DNA from 3 places in the Candidatus Villigracilis affinis genome. Region 2 is predicted to be linked to each of the others. Evidence: riboswitches for the same ligand, from Rfam matches in the RefSeq annotation. Region 2 holds a riboswitch; each other region holds the start of a gene.

Region 1 (4,153 bases), on a different contig from region 2:
ACGTTACTCGTGGGGTTCGAGATGCGCGTGTAAATGTTGCCGCTCTCTTGTAGCGCAAAGAGTCTCGCGGCGCGGTCTGTGCTTTGCAGGTCGTAGGCAGTGGTTTGATAGATGGGAACGGCGCGGCTGCCTGTGGCTGGGTCGGGAGTGTAGCCTTCGTGCAGTTGACGTGTGTTGAATCCGAACTTGCGGGGTGAGGTCATTTATTTCTCTTGGGGATTTCATTCGGGTCGAACGGTGTGGACTGATAGACATAATAGTTCAGCCAGTTCGCGTATAGCAAGTTGGCATGCCCGCGCCAGCGGACGTTGGGCATTTTGCTCGGGTCGTCGTTGGGATAATAATTTTTCGGCACGTGAATGGGCAGACCTTTATTCACGTCGCGGTCGTATTCGCCTTTGAGGGTGAGCGGGTCATATTCAGAGTGCCCCGTGATGTAAAGATTGCGTCCGTCTTTGTCACTGACGATGTACACGCCTGCATCCTCTGATTCAGCAAGGATCTGTAACTCGGAATGCTTCTCAATATCTTCGCGGCGGATTTCGGTGTGACGGGAGTGCGGGGCGAGGAAAATGTCATCGAAGCCGCGCATCAGGCTTTCGGTCCGATTTAAGAGACGGTGCTCAAAGACACCGAACATCTTGCGGGGCAGGTCGTATTTTGGGATCCCGTATTTGTGATACAAGCCCGCTTGCGCTCCCCAGCAAATGTGAAATGTGGATTCAACATTCGTCTCCGACCAGTCCATGATGCGTTTGAGTTCCTGCCAGTAATCCACATCTTCGAAGGGCATTTGTTCCACAGGCGCGCCAGTGATGATGAGACCATCGAATTTTTGATCCTTCACATCATCGAAAGTCACATAATGCTCAAGCAAGTGATCGGCATCGGTGTTCTTGGATTCATGCGTGGCGGTGTTGAGTAAAGTGACTTCCACCTGTAATGCCGAATTGGAAAGCAGGCGCAGGATCTGTGTTTCAGTAGAAATCTTGGTAGGCATCAAGTTCAGAATGGCAACACGCAAAGCGCGGATGTCCTGATGAATGGCACGGTCTTCGTCCATGATGAAGATGTTCTCGTTTTCGAGAGTGGTACGAGCGGGAAGGGTGGTTGGAATTTTTACGGGCATAAAGGATGAATTATGAAGGATGAAGGATGAGGACAAAGGACAAAATTTCATCCTTCATCCTTCCGCCTTCATCCTTATGAATTTAAGGCCTGCTCCAGATCCCACTTGATGTCTTCGAAGTCTTCGAGACCAATGCTCAAGCGGATGAAATCGGGGCTGACGCCAGCGGAGACTTGTTGCTCGTCACTGAGCTGGCTGTGCGTCGTGGTGGCGGGGTGAATGGCGAGACTGCGCGCATCACCGACGTTGGCGAGGTGGCTGAAGAGTTGCAGGCTTTCGATGAATTTCTTGCCTGCTTCTGCGCCGCCTTTGATGCCAAATCCGAGAATTGCGCCTGCGCCCTTGGGAAGATACTTCTTGGCGCGAGCGTAATCGGGGTGGCTCTTGAGGCCAGGGTATTTGACCCAGCTAACTTTGGGATGAGCCTCAAGATATTCGGCAACAGCTTGCGTGTTCTGCACGTGACGGTCAATGCGCAGGTTGAGGGTTTCGAGTCCGAGCAGGGTCTGCCATGCGTTGAACGGAGATTGGCAGGCGCCGAGATCGCGCAGAACTTGCACGCGCGCTTTGATCGCAAATGGGGGAAGTCCCGCCGCGGCGATGGAGGAATATACGAGTCCATGATACGAAGGATCGGGCGTGTTGAAATTCTCGAACTTGCCGTTGCTCCAATCGTAGTTGCCGCCGTCCACGATGATGCCGCCAATGGATGTGCCGTTGCCTGTGATGAACTTGGTGGTCGAGTGGGTGATGACGTGCGCGCCATATTCGAACGGGCGGAAAAGATACGGAGTGGCAAAGGTGTTGTCGATGAACAAGATCAGTTTGTGCTTGTTCGCGATCTCGGATACTTCTTCAAACGGGAAGACGGAAATATCGGGGTTGCCGAGAGTCTCACCGTAAATAATTTTCGTGTTCGGCTGAATGGCCGCTTCAAAATTCTTCGGGTCGCTTGGGTCAACAAAAGTGACATTGATCCCCAGCTTGGGCAGGGTGTAGGCGAACTGGTTGTACGTGCCGCCATACAAACGGGATGACGAAACGATATGGTCGCCTGCGCTGCACAAAGTGAAAATTGCCTGTGCCTGTGCGGCATGTCCAGAGCTTGCGGCCAGAGCGGCAACGCCGCCTTCGAGTGCGGCAATGCGCTGTTCAAGCACATCGGTGGTCGGGTTCATCAAGCGGGTGTAAATATTTCCCAGCTCTTTGAGCGCGAACAAATTTGCGGCATGTTCAGTGTTCTTGAACTGATAGCTCGTTGTTTGGTACAACGGCACGGCGCGGCTGCCAGTGGTGGCATCTGGTGAATAGCCCGCATGTAACTGGCGGGTTGCGAAACCTAACTTGCGATCTTTGATTGTGGACATTTGAGTTATCTCCTCTTGAATAATGTTTACCCGCCCTTCAGAAGAGATTAAAAAAAAAAATAACCTCTTCTGAAAGTACAAGAAGAGGTATACGTCTATACCGTCCTCTCATCTTCCAGATATGAATGACGTTTTGCTGTCATTCCTATTTGCCGAATTTGGCACCATAACTTTTGTTTGGTTGCCGAAGCTTCAAAGGGTCGGTCCCTCAGCTTCTCTGGATAAGAGCGAATATTTAATTTCGCCGTTTATATCACGGCGTTTGTGAATGTGTCAAGCGATTGAACAGATTAACGTGTTACCCGTTTGGGTACTCTTTATAAAAGATTTTCATTCACAAGCAGCTCCGCATTGTAAATGGATGCACCCGCCGCGCCGCGAATCGTGTTGTGTGAAAGTACAACGAATTTAAGATCAAGGATTGGATCGCGCCTCACGCGGCCGACTACTGTCGTCATGCCTTTGCCTGTTAATCGGTCGAGTCTTGGCTGGGGCCTATCCGCCTCATCCTTAACCTCGATAACTGGTTTGGGCGTCGAAGGCAGATTCCTCGCTGACGGTTTTGCGGCATAGTCGCGTAACGCTTGAATCGCAACTTCTGGCTCAACGGGTTTGTCCAATGCCACGCTCGCACAGACGGTGTGACCATCGATCACAGCCACGCGATTTGTGTGCGCGCTGAATGTGATATTTGCCATATCAATTTTGCTTTCGTTGAATTTGCCCAGCATCTTGCGCGGTTCCCATTCCACTTTTTCTTCTTCGCCGCCATTGCCCACGTTGGGGATGACATTGTCCATGATGTCGAGCGATGGCACGCCAGGGTAGCCCGCGCCCGAAAGCGCCTGTAACGAAACCATGAATACTTTCTTCACGCCAAAGGACTCATCCAATGCCTTGAGCGCAATTGTGAGTCCTGTGCTCGTGCAATTGGGATTCGTGACAATGCATCCGCTCCAGCCGTTGTTCTTGCGCTGCTGCTTGACCAGTTGAATATGCTCCGCGTTGATCTCAGGCAGCAGCAACGGCACATCCTCTCCGCGCCGATACGATGACGCATTTGAGCAGACTGCCGCGCCTGCTTTTGCGAAGGCGGGTTCGAGTTCATTCGCGATTTCTGTGTGCAAAGCAGAGAAAACGATCTTCGCTTGCACCGCATCCGTATTGGCAGGGACAACGATCATATCCCGCGCATACGCAGGCATGGGGTCATCCAACACCCAGCGGGCGGCTTTGGAATACGGCTGCCCAACGGAACGGTCTGATGCGGCGAGTGCCACCACCTTGAACCACGGATGATTATCGAGCAAAGAAATAAATCGCTGGCCGACAGAACCTGTCGCGCCGAGAATTGCTACGGGGATTTGAGATTGGGACATGCGGACTCCTAGTGTTTGAAAGTTTGAATGTTTAAAGGTTTGAAGGTTTTGTAACGTTCTAACGTGCAAACTTGTTAACTTGCAACAATAAGTTCATGCAACGCCTTGACCGCATTTTCCGTATCCACTGCATCAACAACGAGAGAGATGGATACTTCGGATGAGCCCTGCGCAATGGCGAGGACGTTCACGCCGTCATTGCCGAGTTTGCTGAACACTCTGCCCGAAACCCCAGGTGTGTGACGCATCCCTGCGCCGACGACTGTGATGATGGATAC
Region 2 (4,153 bases):
AACCAAATCTTTGTTCTGTTTCCTAATGAAGGCAGGCGGCTTATTTTCCACGAGGAATTCATGTAGTAATCCGCGCTCGTGCAGCCAGCCTTCGCGAGTCAACCTGCTGGAGTGTTGGAGCATGTACACGGTTACGGTCAAGTGATGGACGATGCCGTAGCCAGCATCTGTGAATTCCAGGGCAAGGAACTCATGAAAACGGGATTCGCAGTCTGCTGCGCCGCATTCGGGGCAGGTCATGGCAGGGTTCGGTTGAAAAAGCCGACCACGCGATCAATATATTCCTGCGGGTTGCCAGCAAGCGCCACACCGTGAAGCCCGTCGTGGATTTCCCATCGTTCGCGGGGGTCTTTGGCTGCTTCGTAAAATAATCGGCTGAAGTAAATGTCTTTCGAGCCGCTGGCAATCAGCAGGATGGGGCGAGGCGCGATTCTTCCGATCACCTCCAAAACACCCGCATCCCTGCCGCGGATCATGTATTCATACATCCGATAGTACAGCCAGTTGAAAGGCAGGTTGAGCCAGCGCTGTATGGATCTGGGGGAGCCGCCATGGTCGGATAATCGGGCAGGGCTTAGACCATCGAGGACAAGTGCGCGGATCTTGTCTGTTTTCAACGCGCCGCGCAGGGCAGCTTGTGCGCCGAGCGAAATCCCCAGCGCGCCGATCTTTGCCCCGTTGACATCCACGCGGCTGAGCAGGTAATCCACCGCGCCTGCAACATCGTCTGCTTCGCGCAGGCCGTAGGTGGATGTGTCGCCGTCGCTGCTGCCATGAGCGCGCAGGTCGATCATGAATACGCCGTAGCCTGCGTTGACAAGAAATGAAGCATGGACCAGCATGTCGGTGCCTGCGCCTCCCAACCCGTGGATCAGGATAATAACGGCGCGATTTCTGCCAGCATGGAATCGCCCGAAGAGGGTCAGTCCGTCACGCGATTTGAAAGTGACTTCCTTGAACACCAGGTTGGATTTGCTGTCCCAGTTGAATCTTCGGGATGGATGCGCAAATTGAAAGGCATTCCCGAAAGCCGAACGGAGCACCCATATAAACAGTACCAGGGTCCAATACAGCGGGTGTTCCAACGCGTAGCCGCCGATCATGAGAACGACGAAAAACAATATCCACAGCAGGGTCACGTTGCGATAATATCGCCAGCCTTTTCGATACATGGCTAGGCTTTGGCCCCTTTATGAATGGATGAGACGCCCTCGCTCCACAAGACTTTTTGCGTAATGCCGCTGATCTTCCATGCCCCCCATTGCCTTGCAAGCTGGAAATCATACATGCAGTGGGTGGTGAATTCCTCTGTTTCGGACCTTCTCCAAACCACCATTGAGGCGCGGCAGGCGGCGGCATCGAAATCGGGGAAGGTAACCTCGTAATTCCCGACCAGGTGATGAAGTTTCAAGTGGTCAAGCGACTCGCGGCGGAGTCTTACATACTCACTGGCTGAGATGGTTTCGGGCGGCGTGCCGCGCAGGTCGGAGTAATCGGTGTAAAGTGATTCGGTGAAACAGGCCTGCAATCCATCCCAATCTTTCATGTCGAAGCTATTGGCGAAACGGGCGACCAATTGCTGGATATTCAAAATATCTTCGTGCATATTTAGATTCCTTTTGGTAACAGTACTCGCCCGGCTGCGGTCATTTTTCCTTCTTCCATCATTTTTCGCGCCCGCTCGATGTTCGCATCTGTCCAAATGGATTTCTGCCTGCGCGGCGAGAAGCGTTTTGCATAGCGTTGATCGTCCATGCCTTTTTCGAAGCCGTCGATCCAGCCGAAGCAAATGGCTTCCTCCACCGCATCCACATAAGGGATGGATGGCTTCTGGGTGAATTTCTTGTACTGGATCAACCAGATCTCTTTGCAGGTCTTGTGATTCTTTTCCAGCCATTCGCGGAATTCCTCGCGGGTGGTGACGTAAATTGTTTCGCCGATTTCCATTTTAAATTCTCCGTGTCATTGCTTCGTAAGGCAAAACGCCTTCCTCTCAACGACATAATAAAAACGCCTCTCATTGTGAGAGGCGACATGCGAGACACATATCATCTCTCATCTACCAGACTCGTTTACGGTCTGCCGAAGTTGGCACCGCTTGAACGGTTGCCGAGGCTTCAAAGGGTCGGTCCCTCAGCCTCTCTGGATGAGTACAGCTAAAATATTGTTTTCGTTTTTATATCATAGCGAATAGGGCATGTCAACTCAAAAATTTTCGCGGCGTCTCTTTCTCTTTATAACAATTCATAGTACACCGTACAAACCCAGAATAAATAATACAAGACTGAGCAGCGCAATAAACACATGTGGAATTGCAACATTCACTTTTTGCATGTACTTGATGGTCTGGTCGCCTTTTGCATTATATTCCTTTGACCAGCTTGCGTAGGTCTGAAGCGGTATCGCTTCACCATGCTTTTCCTCCCGGATGATCTTTTCGATTTCCTGAATCCGCGTCGAAAAGAAATGAGATAAACCCCGCCAGTGACCTTCAAGAAACCAAAACACAATCGAGGCGCCAAAAGCAATAAGGAACAAAACGCTGTTCTTGTACAGGAATCCAGCGCCGATCGTTGCGAGTGCGACCGTGATCGCCCAATTCTTGATGTTCAACCCTTTGCTGTCCATGTCTTCGTAGAAATGTTGCAGCATGATGTATTCATCTTTTAGCAATTCCGCGCGTTTATCCTTGTTCATATTCTCTCCTTTTCAAAGAGTTTCTGGAATTATTGATGAGCTTTTATCCATGCCATTGCGCTGTTTCCTGCTTTGCGTCCACTGGCGAAACAGGCGGTCAATAAATAGCCTCCTGTCGGCGCTTCCCAATCGAGCATCTCGCCTGCGCAAAAGATCCCTGGGAGTTCGCGAAGCATCAAATGTTCATCCAGCGATTCGAACATCACGCCGCCAGCGGAACTGATCGCCTCATCCAGCGGACGTGTCGCGATCAATGGGATGGGCATGTGTTTGATGAAAGCCGCCAACCGTTCTGCATTTGAAAATTCCTCTTTTGGCATGAACTCATGCAGCAGCCCCACCTTCACGCCTTTCAACCCCACCGTCTTTTCAAGATGACTCGACATCGAACGCGAGCCGCGCGGTTTTGATAATCTTTCTACCAGCCACTCGTGTGACCTGTCAGGTGTCATGTCCAATTCAAGGACTGCCTTGCCATTGACTTCGATCGCATCACGGAGCGGCGCCGAAGCAGCGTAGATCAAACTCCCCTCCACGCCTTCCTTCGTCACAATGAATTCACCCTGTTGATGGAACGACCCAAATGACAACACAATCGATTTCAGCGGCTGACCATCGAATCGCTCCCGAAAATGCGGACTCCACGCCACATCAAATCCGCAATTGGATGGTTTCAACGTTTCGACCTTAACCCCGGCCTGCTTCAACCAATTGACCCATACGCCGTCCGAGCCGAGTCTTGCCCAACTGCCCCCGCCAAGCGCCAGAATCACCGCATCGGCATGGACAGTTTTTTCGTCCCCGGGCGTTTCAAATTTAATGATGCTCCCGCCACTGTCCCCGGCGGTGATTGCTCCAACCCACCTGTGCCGCAAATGAAAATTGACTCCCGCATCGCCCAGCCGTTTCAACCAAGCCCGCAGCAGGGGGCTGGCCTTCATCTCTTTCGGAAAGACTCGACCCGATGTACCAACGAAAGTTTCCACCCCGAGTCCGCGCGCCCACTCGCGCAGGTCATCGGGCGTGAAATCAGATAACCACTTTTCCACTTCATTTTTTCGATTTCCATAGCGTGAAACGAATTTCTCGAACGGCTCTGCGTGCGTGAGATTCAATCCGCTTTTGCCCGCCATCAGAAATTTCCGCCCCAGCGATGGCATGGAATCGTAGACATCCACCTGCACACCATTTCCACTCAAAACCTCTGCCGCCATCAACCCTGCAGGCCCGCCGCCGATAATTGCCACTATCTGATTCATATGGTCATTATAAAGGGATTTCGTTTTCAACATGTCATCGCGAGCCGCCGATGTTCTTCCGGCGGCGTGGCGATCTCCGGGCTATGGGCGGTGCGCTGTAATTAAAAGATTGCTTCGGCGGAACTGCTCCGCCTTGCAATGATATTAACAATCAAATTTGATGATACAGTCTTTGCCCCGCTGGGATGTTACGTATT
Region 3 (4,153 bases), on a different contig from region 2:
ACACATCCGCGCAATAAACTTCCGCATTCTCGGCGCGGACATTGAGAATCGTCTTCGTCCACGTGGATTTATTTATAACAGGTAAACCATCCCTTGAATTGATCTTGAAGGTGCGCTTGCCACTATCAACCAAATCTTTGTTCTGTTTCCTAATGAAGGCAGGCGGCTTATTTTCCACGAGGAATTCATGTAGTAATCCGCGCTCGTGCAGCCAGCCTTCGCGAGTCAACCTGCTGGAGTGCTGAAGCACGTACGCAGTGACTGTCAAGTGATGGACGATGCTGTAGCCAGCATCTGTGAATTCCAGGGCAAGGAACTCATGAAAACGGGATTCGCAGTCCGCTGCGCCGCATTCGGGGGGCAGGTCACGGCAGGGTTCGGTTGAAAAGCCGACCACGCGATCAATATATTCCTGCGGGTTGCCAGCAAGCGCCACACCGTGAAGCCCGTCTGGATTTCCCATCGTTCGCGGGGGTCTTTGGCTGCTTCGTAAAATAATCGGCTGAAGTAAATGTCTTTCGAGCCGCTGGCAATCAGCAGGATGGGCCGAGGCGCGATTCTTCCGATCACCTCCAAAACACCCGCATCCCTGCCGCGGATCATATATTCATACATCCGATAGTACAGCCAGTTGAAAGGCAGGTTGAGCCAGCGCTGTATGGATCTGGGGGAGCCGCCATGGTCGGATAATCGGGCAGGGCTTAGACCATCGAGGACAAGTGCACGGATCTTGTCTGTTTTCAACGCGCCGCGCAGGGCAGCTTGTGCGCCGAGCGAAATCCCCAGCGCGCCGATCTTTGCCCCCGTTGACATCCACGCGGCTGAGCAGGTAATCCACCGCGCCTGCAACATCGCTCTGCTTCGCGCAGGCCGTAGGTGGATGTGTCGCCGTCGCTGCTGCCATGAGCGCGCAGGTCGATCATGGATCACGCCGTAGCCTGCGTTGACAAGAAATGAAGCATGGACCAGCATGTCGGTGCCTGCGCCTCCCAACCCGTGGATCAGGATAATAACGGCGCGATTTCTGCCAGCATGGAATCGCCCGAAGAGGGGTCAGTCCGTCACGCGATTTGAAAGTGATCCTTGAACACCAGGTTGGATTTGCTGTCCCAGTTGAATCTTCGGGATGGATGCGCAAATTGAAAGGCATTCCCGAAAGCCGAACGGAGCACCCATATAAACAGTACTAGGGTCCAATACAGCGGGTGTTCCAACGCGTAGCCGCCGATCATAAGAACGACGAAAACAATATCCACAGCAGGGTCACGTTGCGATAATATCGCCAGCCTTTTCGATACATGGCTAGGCTTTGGGCCCTTTATGAATGGATGAGACGCCCTCGCTCCACAAGACTTTTTGCGTAATGCCGCTGATCTTCCATGCCCCCCATTGCCTTGCAAGCTGGAAATCATACATGCAGTGGGTGGTGAATTCCTCTGTTTCGGACCTTCTCCAAACCACCATTGAGGCGCGGCAGGCGGCGGCATCGAAATCGGGGAAGATAACCTCATAATTCCCGACCACGTGATGAAGTTTCAAGTGGTCAAGCGACCTCGCGGCGGAGTCTTACATACTCACTGGCTGAGATGGTTTCGGGCGGCGTGCCGCGCAGGTCGGAGTAATCGGTGTAAAGTGATTCGGTGAAACAGGCCTGCAATCCATCCCAATCTTTCACGTCGAAGCTGTTGGCAAAGCGAGCGATCAATTGCTGGATATTCAAAATATCTTCGTGCATATTTAGATTCCTTTTGGTAACAGTACTCGCCCGGCTGCGGTCATTTTTCCTTCTTCCATCATTTTTCGCGCCCGCTCGATATTCGCATCTGTCCAAATGGATTTCTGCCTGCGCGGCGAGAAGCGTTTTGCATAGCGTTGATCATCCATGCCTTTTTCGAAGCCGTCGATCCAGCCAAAGCAAATCGCTTCCTCCACCGCATCCACATATGGGATGGATGGCTTTTGGGTGAATTTCTTGTACTGGATCAACCAGATCTCTTTGCAGGTCTTGTGATTCTTTTCCAGCCATTCGCGGAATTCCTCGCGGGTGGTGACGTAAATTGTTTCGCCGATTTCCATTTAGGTTCTCCGTGTCATTGCTTCGTCAGGCAGAACGCCTTCCTTTCAACGACATAATAAAACGCCTCTCATTGTGAGAGGCGACATGCGAGACACATATCATCTCTCATCTACCAGACTCGTTTACGGTCTGCCGAAGTTGGCACCGCTTGAACGGTTGCCGAGGCTTCAAAGGGTCGGTCCCTCAGCCTCTCTGGATGAGTACAGCTAAAATATTGTTTTCGTTTTTATATCATAGCGAATAGGGCATGTCAACTCAAAAATTTTCGTGGCGTCTCTTTCTCTTTATAATGATTCACAGTACGCCGTACAAACCCAGAATAAATAATACAAGACTGAGCAGCGCAATAAACACATGTGGAATTGCAACATTCACTTTTTGCATGTACTTGATGGTCTGGTCGCCTTTTGCGCTGTACTCCTTTGACCAGCTTGCGTAGGTCTGAAGCGGTATCGCTTCACCGTGCTTTTCCTCCCGGATGATCTTTTCGATTTCCTGAATCCGCGTCGAAAAGAAATGAGATAAACCCCGCCAGTGACCTTCAAGAAACCAAAACACGATCGAGGCGCCAAAAGCAATGAGGAACAAAACACTGTTCTTGTACAGGAATCCAGCGCCGATCGTTGCGAGTGCGACCGTGATCGCCCAATTCTTGATGTTCAACCCTTTGCTGTCCATGTCTTCGTAGAAATGTTGCAGCATGATGTATTCATCTTTTAGCAATTCCGCGCGTTTATCCTTGTTCATATTCTCTCCTTTTCAAAGGGTTATCTGGAATCATTGATGATCTTTTAGCCATGCCAGTGCGCTGTTTCCTGCTTTGCGTCCACTGGCGAAACAGGCGGTCAATAAATAGCCTCCCGTCGGCGCTTCCCAATCGAGCATCTCACCTGCGCAAAAGATCCCTGGGAGTTCGCGAAGCATCAAATGTTCATCCAGAGATTCGAACATCACGCCGCCAGCGGAACTGATCGCCTCATCCAGCGGACGTGTCGCGATCAATGGGATGGGCATGTGTTTGATGAAAGCCGCCAACCGTTCTGTGTTTGAAAATTCCTCTTTTGGCATGAACTCATGCAGCAGCCCCACCTTCACGCCTTTCAACCCCACCGTCTTTTCAAGATGACTCGACATCGAACGCGAGCCGCGCGGTTTTGATAATCTTTCAACCAGCCACTCGTGTGACCTGTCAGGTGTCATGTCCAATTCAAGGACTGCCTTGCCGTTGGCTTCGATCTCATCACGGAGCGGCGCCGAAGCAGCGTAGATCAAACTTCCCTCCACGCCTTCCTTCGTCACAATGAATTCACCCTGTTGATGGAACGACCCAAACGACAACACTACCGATTTCAGCGGCTGACCATCGAATCGCTCCCGAAAATGTGGACTCCATGTCACATCAAATCCGCAATTGGATGGTTTCAACGCTTCGACCTTAACCCCGGCCTGCTTCAACCAATGGACCCATACGCCGTCCGAGCCGAGTCTTGCCCAACTGCCCCCGCCAAGCGCCAGAATCACCGCATCGGCATGGACGGTTTTTTCGTCCTCGGGCGTTTCAAATTTAATGATGCTCCCACCGCCATCCCCGGCGATAATCCCTCCTACCCACCTGTGCCGCAAATGAAAATTGACTCCCGCATCGCCCAGCCGTTTCAACCATGCACGCAACAGCGGACTGGCCTTCATCTCTTTCGGAAAGACCCGCCCCGATGTGCCAACGAAAGTTTCCACCCCGAGTCCGCGCGCCCACTCGCGCAGGTCATCGGGCGTGAAATCGGATAACCACTTTTCCACTTCATTTTTTCGATTTCCATACCGTGAAACGAATTTTTCGAACGGCTCTGAGTGCGTGAGATTCAATCCGCTTTTGCCCGCCATCAGAAATTTCCGCCCCAGCGATGACATGGAATCATACACATCCACCTGCACGCCATGTCCGCTCAAAACCTCTGCCGCCATCAACCCTGCAGGCCCGCCGCCGATAATTGCCACTGAATCATTCATAAGTTCATTATAAAGAGAAAAACTCCCGATTGGGTCGGGAGTTTTGGCGAAAGTATCTATCCAGTTTTG

The links. A riboswitch is a leader RNA that binds a small molecule or an ion and turns the genes downstream of it on or off. The one in region 2 is predicted to bind S-adenosylmethionine.
Region 1: linked by a shared signal. The riboswitch ahead of IPI86_RS18680 (O-acetylhomoserine aminocarboxypropyltransferase/cysteine synthase family protein) and the one ahead of IPI86_RS14030 (hypothetical protein) in region 2 are both predicted to bind S-adenosylmethionine.
Region 3: linked by a shared signal. The riboswitch ahead of IPI86_RS20780 (hypothetical protein) and the one ahead of IPI86_RS14030 (hypothetical protein) in region 2 are both predicted to bind S-adenosylmethionine.

What each region holds. Positions count from the first base shown of each region.
Region 1 is NZ_JADJKT010000036.1:757,561-761,713, reverse strand. It holds gene IPI86_RS18690 (O-acetylhomoserine aminocarboxypropyltransferase/cysteine synthase family protein) at 1-203, opposite strand, end outside; gene metA (homoserine O-succinyltransferase) at 200-1,129, opposite strand; gene IPI86_RS18680 (O-acetylhomoserine aminocarboxypropyltransferase/cysteine synthase family protein) at 1,204-2,496, opposite strand; SAM riboswitch class I at 2,602-2,724, opposite strand; gene asd (aspartate-semialdehyde dehydrogenase) at 2,814-3,875, opposite strand; gene IPI86_RS18670 (aspartate kinase) at 3,950-4,153, opposite strand, start outside.
Region 2 is NZ_JADJKT010000029.1:102,856-107,008, forward strand. It holds gene IPI86_RS14015 (DUF5946 family protein) at 1-240, opposite strand, end outside; gene IPI86_RS14020 (alpha/beta fold hydrolase) at 237-1,172, opposite strand; gene IPI86_RS14025 (nuclear transport factor 2 family protein) at 1,175-1,606, opposite strand; gene IPI86_RS14030 (hypothetical protein) at 1,609-1,947, opposite strand; SAM riboswitch class I at 2,053-2,153, opposite strand; gene IPI86_RS14035 (hypothetical protein) at 2,245-2,697, opposite strand; gene IPI86_RS14040 (TIGR03862 family flavoprotein) at 2,727-3,956, opposite strand.
Region 3 is NZ_JADJKT010000038.1:2,789-6,941, forward strand. It holds gene IPI86_RS20760 (DUF5946 family protein) at 1-364, opposite strand, end outside; gene IPI86_RS20765 (hypothetical protein) at 265-972, opposite strand; gene IPI86_RS20770 (hypothetical protein) at 1,303-1,539, opposite strand; gene IPI86_RS20775 (nuclear transport factor 2 family protein) at 1,544-1,735, opposite strand; gene IPI86_RS20780 (hypothetical protein) at 1,738-2,076, opposite strand; SAM riboswitch class I at 2,180-2,280, opposite strand; gene IPI86_RS20785 (hypothetical protein) at 2,372-2,824, opposite strand; gene IPI86_RS20790 (TIGR03862 family flavoprotein) at 2,855-4,084, opposite strand.